DNA from 2 places in the Tessaracoccus flavescens genome. Region 1 is predicted to be linked to the other one. Evidence: predicted binding sites of a transcription regulator. Region 1 holds the regulator's gene; the other holds the start of a gene.
The links. The regulator LexA, encoded in region 1, represses DNA repair genes until DNA is damaged. The targets are predictions, from matches to a motif close to TCGAACANNTGTTCGA.
Positions count from the first base shown of each region.

Region 1 (3,409 bases):
TCTTGACCACGCGGTCGATCAGCGTCTTGAGGCTCGCCTCGCGCTGCTCCGAGCCGAGGGCGCCACGGAAGTACTTGGTGGTGACGATCGTGGAGGCGTTTACGCTCCAGGACGTGGGGAACTCGACGCCCTTCTGCTCGAAGACGGTCTCGCCCGTCTTCCAGTTGGTCTGCACCACGTCGCGGCGGTCCCACTCCACCTCGTCGTAGGGGTGCACCCCCTTCGTGGTGAAGACGCGCTCGATCTTGAGGCCCTTGCCTGCCTCTGTCTTCTTCTGGCGCGTGCTGCGCGCTGCTGTGGCGGTCATGCTTTCCCCTCTGCGGTGTGGTGATGTGAATCCGGTGGCGGGCGTACCCGTCAACTGATCAGTGGCTCCTGGTTGGCGGCACCTACGAGGACCTCTCGCCCCTTAGGTGCCACAGCCTCGGTCGCGCCGAGCCGCAGCGCATCGATCTCCCGCTGGAAGTCGTCGACCGAGTCGTAGTTCTTGTAGACGCTCGCGAATCTGAGATACGCGACGGCGTCCAGTTCCTCGAGCGGGCCGAGGATGGCCACACCGATCTTCTCTGACGGAATCTCGGCGAAACCGGATGCCCGGAGCGACTCCTCCACCCGCTGCGCCAGGGAGGCGAGCTGCGCGGGCGTCACGGGACGACCCTTGCATGCCTTCGAGACACCACGGATGACCTTGTCGCGGCTGAACGCCTCGACGACGCCCGAGCGCTTCACGACGGTCAGGACGATCTGTTCGACGGTGGTGAACTTGCGCTCACACATCGGGCACGCACGCCTGCGCCGGATGGCTGAGCCATCCTCGGTGGCACGCGAATCCGACACCTTGGTGTCGCCGTGCCGGCAGAACGGGCAGTGCATTGTTCCTCGACCAACCTTCGTGATTCCCAGTGGAGCTACTAAGGTGCCACGTCGCCATCAAAACCACAAGTTATTGTGTGGCGACAGTGGCACAACCACTAGATATAGGAATCCTAGGTCGACCCGTGTCGGGAGACAACACCGACACGCCCGGTAATTTCAGCAGCGGAAACCGCGGCCGCCTACGGCTGCACGTGCGCCCAGGCAGGGTCACCCGCGACGTACTCGCGGGCCGGATCAGGAGTGGAATCGGCCGCGAGCTGACCCACCGAGACCACCGCGCCACCCAGGGCGAGCAGGCCGACCACCGCGACCTTGAGCACCAGCAGCGGCGAGGGCTTGACCGCGCGCCGTGCGGCGGCGCACGACGCGACCTTCGCCACCCGACCCGCAGCCAGCGGGCGGACGGGGTGGGCCTGGGGAAGGCGGAGCTCTGGACGAGCCGCCGGGGACGCGGCGACGACACGACGCGCACCGGCGTCGACAACCTGGAAGCGAACTGCGGCGGTCATGGGGACCACTCCTCTCGTCCTAGAACAACTGTTCGAATATGACTCTAGCGCCTCTCAGCCCAAATTGGAACACCCGTTCGATCGGCGTGTCGTGCGCTGTTGACCACACTCCACACGACGGGTCTGACAATTTCTGACCGGGGAACACGCCGGGCCGGATTTCGAACACACGTTCGCCATCGGCGCTAGCATGTGTGCATGGCCGAGAAGACCCCACGCCGCGGACGCCCAAGCAATGCCTCGCTCGAAGCCGAACTCGGCAACGTCACCTCGTTGCCCGACGGGCCGGAGGACCTGCACGGGCTCACCGCCAGGCAGATCGCGATCCTGCAGGTGATCCGCGAGTCCATCGACGAGAACGGCTACCCGCCCAGCATCCGCGAGGTCGCCACCCGGGCAGGCCTCGCCTCCACCTCCTCGGTCGCCTACCAACTCAAGGTGCTGGAGGAGAAGGGCTTCCTGCGGCGCGACCCCAACCGTCCGCGCGCCGTGGTGGTGCAGTTCCCCGGCGAGGAGCAACTGGACCCGGCGCAGCACTTCGACTCGACGCCCAGGTCGGTCAGTGCTCCCCTCCTCGGCCGCATCGCGGCGGGAGGGCCGATCCTCGCCGAGCAGCAGATCGACGACGTCTTCGCCCTGCCGAAGCAGCTCGTGGGTGAGGGTGAGGTCTTCATGCTGGAGGTCAAGGGCGACTCCATGATCGAGGCGGCCATCTGCGACGGCGACTGGGTCGTCGTCAAGCGGCAGAACGACGCCGTCAACGGCGACATCGTCGCGGCTCTGCTCGATGACGAGGCGACGGTCAAGACGTTCCGCCGGAAGGACGGCCAGGTGTGGCTGCTCCCACACAACGAGCTGTACTCCCCCATCGACGGCACCCACGCCCAGATCATGGGCAAAGTCGTCGCGGTGATGCGCAAGCTCTGAGCGCTACTCCTCGCCCCGTAGCCGGCGCAACGCGCGCACGGCGATGTCGCCGTCGGTGGTCATCCAGAAGTCGGGAAGCGACGCCTTCAGGAACGATCCGTAGCGCGCCGTGACCAGGCGCGGATCGAGCATGGCGACCACTCCCCTGTCCTCCGACCTGCGGATCAGCCGTCCTGCACCCTGCGCGAGCAGCAGCGCGGCATGGGTCGCGGCCACCGACATGAAGCCGTTGCCTCCGGCGTCGTCGACCGACTTCTTCCTCGCCTGCATAAGCGGATCGTCCGGACGCGGGAACGGGATCTTGTCGATGATCACCAGTTGGCACGTCTCGCCGGGGACGTCGACCCCCTGCCACAGCGACATGGTCCCGAACAGTGAGGTCTCCGGCTCGGCCGTGAACCGGCGGGTCAGCTCGGAGAGTTGCGCATCCCCCTGGGCGAGGATCGTCTGCTTGGGCAGCTCGCGGCGACAGTACTCCGCGGCCTGCTCCGCCGCCCGGCGTGATGCGAAGAGCCCGAGCGTTCGCCCACCGGCGGCCCAGATCAACTGGGCGATCTCCGCGAGGGTCTCCTCGTTCATGCCGTCCCGGCCGGGCGGAGGCAGTCGCTTCGCGACGTAGAGGATGCCCTGCTTTGCGTAGTTGAACGGCGACCCGACGTCGATGCCCCGCCAGGCGAACTCGTCCGAGGGCTCTCCCTCGGGCTCGATCCTGTCCACGGCACGCAGGCCGACGGAGGCCGCCGCCGGCTCGAAGGAGCCGCCAAGCGACAGCGTGGCGGAGGTCAGCACGGTGGTGGTCTCGCCGAAGACCTGGTTGCGCAGAAGGCCTGCGACGTTGAGCGGCGCCACGTAGGCGGCCCGCCCCATGATCTCGGAATGGGTGACCCAGACGACGTCGGCGTCGGCGAGGGAGGCGATCCGGCCTGCGACCTCGAAGATCTCCTTGACCGCCGAGGTCGCCTGCTGCCGCTCGGGGTCATCGGTGACCTTGCCTAGCACGCTGACCACCTTGCGGCTGATGTCGCGCAGGGCCGCTGCTGCGTAGGGCAGCGGCGCGGAGGCCTCCGTGATGCGGGTCAGCTCCGACTCGTCGAGGG
Region 1 is NZ_CP019607.1:3,129,202-3,132,610, reverse strand. It holds gene BW733_RS15200 (vitamin B12-dependent ribonucleotide reductase) at 1-307, opposite strand, end outside; gene nrdR (transcriptional regulator NrdR) at 358-873, opposite strand; gene BW733_RS15190 (hypothetical protein) at 1,056-1,385, opposite strand; gene lexA (transcriptional repressor LexA) at 1,584-2,312, shown strand; gene BW733_RS15180 (ATP-dependent DNA helicase) at 2,316-3,409, opposite strand, start outside.

Region 2 (3,409 bases), 1.6 Mb from region 1:
CGCGGTGATTTCTCCGCGGGTCTGCTCCTACCCAACGGTTAGGCTAGGAACCCCCACGGCGAGTATCCGGGAGTATGACCATGGATGTCCTCTGGCAGCAGGAGCCAGCAACGGAGGCGAAGCACCGCCTTTACAAGCGCTACTTGGATGCTTGGTTTCCCATCTTACTCCAGCAGTCGTGGGTCGAACGGGTAACATACGTCGATGCGTTCGCTGGCCCGGGTGAGTACGAGAAGGGCGAGGAGGGGTCGCCGGTTTTTGCTCTCGATCGTCTGCTTACCCACGACGCCCGCGCTCGAATGAACCTGTCCCGTGACCGGGTCACTCTGATCTTCATCGAGGGAAACGCAGCGCGGCACCGACACCTCTCCGAACTGCTGGTCCGCCGTTTCGGTCCGCTTGATGAGCTCCCCGTAAACGTAGTCGTCAAGCACGGCCGCGCCGAAGTTGACACCCTGCCGCTCTTGAATCAGGTCGGTGCGTGGGGCTCTCCTATCTTGGCCATATTCGACAGCTGGGGGAACGTCGGTGTTCCCTTGCACCACTTGGAGACCATCTCTTCCAACCCGGCGAGCGAGGTCATTGTCACGTTCGGGCCGAACTGGTTCAGCCGTCGGGAAAAGGAGGAGCCCCACTCCCTCGACCAGGTCTTCGGCGGTCCGCAGTACTGGTCTCCAAGCGACAAGTCCTTGGATCCGCAGGAGCGCTGGCGATCTTGGCTAGAGACGTACCGGGATGCGGTTCTCCGTGCCGGGTTCAAGTTCTGCATCCCGTTTCAGGTTCTCCCGAAGACCGGGCAACCGCTCAACCTAGTCTTCGGCACGGGCCATGAGCGCGCAGTAAGTGCGTTCAAGGACGCCATGTGGAAGGTGGACAGTTCAGACGGGATGCGGTTCTGCGACCCGCGGACGACTGTTGCGCGAGAGGCGGCCATGGCCGCAATTCGGCCGACGCTCTTCGAAGACGTCGATGCGCCGGATCCCGAGCTCCTCGCGTTCATCGCGGACAGTCTTCGGAGTGGACCGAAGACCCTGGAGGTCATCAGGGACTTTCTGTTACGTGAGACCGCGAGATGGTTGCCTAAACATGCTGCTGATGGGGTTCGCTACATGCATGATGAAGGCCGCATCGCACGGACGCCCGCAACGGGAAGGCTCACGAAGACAACCGTTCTGGAATTAGTAGTGTCTCAACCGGCTAGCCCGGGCATCTGATTCCATGTCCGACCGTCGAGTTCGCGCCCTCCGCTCTTGGACGTGGTTCCGCCCCATTGCTTGAAGAAGAATGGGGTTCGAGCCCTGACGCACTGATCGCGGATGTCCCGAATCCACTCGGGGTCCACGGGTCTTGCCTGAAAACCGCTCTCGCCGCCGGCGATCACCCAATCGATGCCTTCCAAGGGAAGATCCGGGAGCTCTGCCAGCAGCGGTTCGCAGGATAGGAAGCGAACCGCCGCGGGGACCTTGGCGAGATCATGGATCCTGTCGTAGTGATGCGGTGACTCGACGCTAACCCCCATCCACACGTTCGTCGGCCATTCAAGTTTCTCGGCAATCCTCGTGAGTCGGTGGGCCCGCTTAGTCAGCACCTGGTAGGTGTGATGGGGAGTTTCAGCCATCACGTCGAACACCTCCCGGATGAAGTCCATGGGCACTCGCGCGTGGAACAGGTCGCTCATCGAGTTCACGAACACCACCCGCGGACGCTTCCAGGTGTACGGGATCGCCAGGGCGTCAGGGTGAACCGTCACCCCGAAGCCCGGCCCGCTCGTGCGGGGATCCCCGTCGTTTTGGTACTTCGGGTTTCCCATCGCCTTGAGGCGTTTCGCGAGCGTGAGCGCGTAACAGTGGTCGCAGCCAGCCGAAACGCGGTCGCAGCCTGTCGTAGGGTTCCAGGTGGCCTCTGTCCACTCGATTGCGCTCTTATCGGCCATGGTGGCAGTCTAGCGGCTCGAACGTATGTTCTGTTTCTTTCCGCATCGCGTGTCCTCGCCTCGCGTTCCAAGCTGCCAACTGGCCCGCGGTCAACCCTGACGAGCAGGGGCTGGGGGAGGGCGGGGCCATCATAGGGTGAGCCTCCCCGTGGCGAGCATCAGCAAGCAGTTCGTCTCACGGGCGTCTTGCGGCCGACCCTGGGGCGTTTGCCCACGCCGACGTCAGCAGGGACGTCACGCTTATGGAAGACATCGAATGCGCCTGCAGGGGCTTCAGCCAGCCTGGCCACTGCTCATTTCGACCTGGTACTTGGCGTCGATGTCCTGAACGATGGCTTACGGCGCATCGTGGAGGCGCTCAACTCGATCGCCATGCCAGGAGCATGGCGTGATGTTGGTGGGGCTCACCGACATCACAAGTGGCACATGGAGCTACTGATCCCAGCGGGGATCGGGCTGGGCGTTTCCGGTTCGCGATCTGGTCAGCCGGCTCAGGGATGGTGGCGGTGATCCCCGGGACCGGAGCAGCGAGCGATGCTCGACGGGAGGAGTGGGCCTTGTCGCCCGGACCCGGTCCGGTGTCGTCCGGGGCCGACCCTGCCCGATCCGGGGCGCCGACACATGGCCGTGCAGGACCGGCAGCATCCCCGAGTCATCGGACTTGCCGGTCGAGGCAACCACGACCATCGGTGGGCCCCGGCCGTCGACGAGTTGGTGGATCTTGCTGGTCAACCCGCCCCGAGAACGAGAACGCACCCCGGCTGGTCGCAAGGGGGGCGGGTCAGGTCACTTGCATTGCCGGGCACGGTCCGGTGAGCCTTCCAAACCCTTTCTATGTCCACCGTCTCGAGGGCGGTCCTCATCGCTCGCAACGCATTGTCCGAATAGCGCAGCAATTTGGTCTTGCCCAACACGAATCGGTGTGAGAAGTGATCGTCGTTAGCGTCAAGACCCAAATGCCTCCTCAAGGCCGTCGCTTTGTTCCTCGAGACGCTGCACCTGTCTGCCAAGTCGTGGGGACCCATGTAGAACTTCTTCTCGAGATCCACGGTCCTGATGGCCGACACGTCGGCGCTCGCGTCATTGGTGTAGGTGACGGGAAGTCCACCCGACTTTACCATGCGCACCTCCACGGTGAGGCCTGAACCCTGAATGTCTGAGGAAAGACCCGACAGCTTGGGGAAAACCAGAGACCTCGACTTGCCATCACGAATTCCCTTGGCAACTCGGCGAACGTCCGCTTCGCTCACCTCCGCGGCGTCCGGGTCGGTGAATGATTCTGTGGCAAGGAGTGATCTAATCCGCGCCATAGCCTCTGCTGAAGCCCGCCGGCCGGGCTTCAGCAGGTCAGCAACACGCTGGAACTCGCGATCAACAAGAAGGTCGAGGCTCCGAGGTGGCTCAGCGCTGATAGGCAGAACCCGGATTGGAAGATGGTCGGCTAATCGCTCCCCAAAGGCCCTCGTGAGCAGTGCG
Region 2 is NZ_CP019607.1:1,077,372-1,080,780, reverse strand. It holds gene BW733_RS05275 (three-Cys-motif partner protein TcmP) at 75-1,214, shown strand; gene BW733_RS05270 (DUF5131 family protein) at 1,190-1,933, opposite strand; gene BW733_RS05265 (DUF8611 domain-containing protein) at 2,662-3,409, opposite strand, start outside.
Region 2: the regulator LexA is predicted to act here: its motif matches at 1,951-1,966, upstream of BW733_RS05270 (DUF5131 family protein).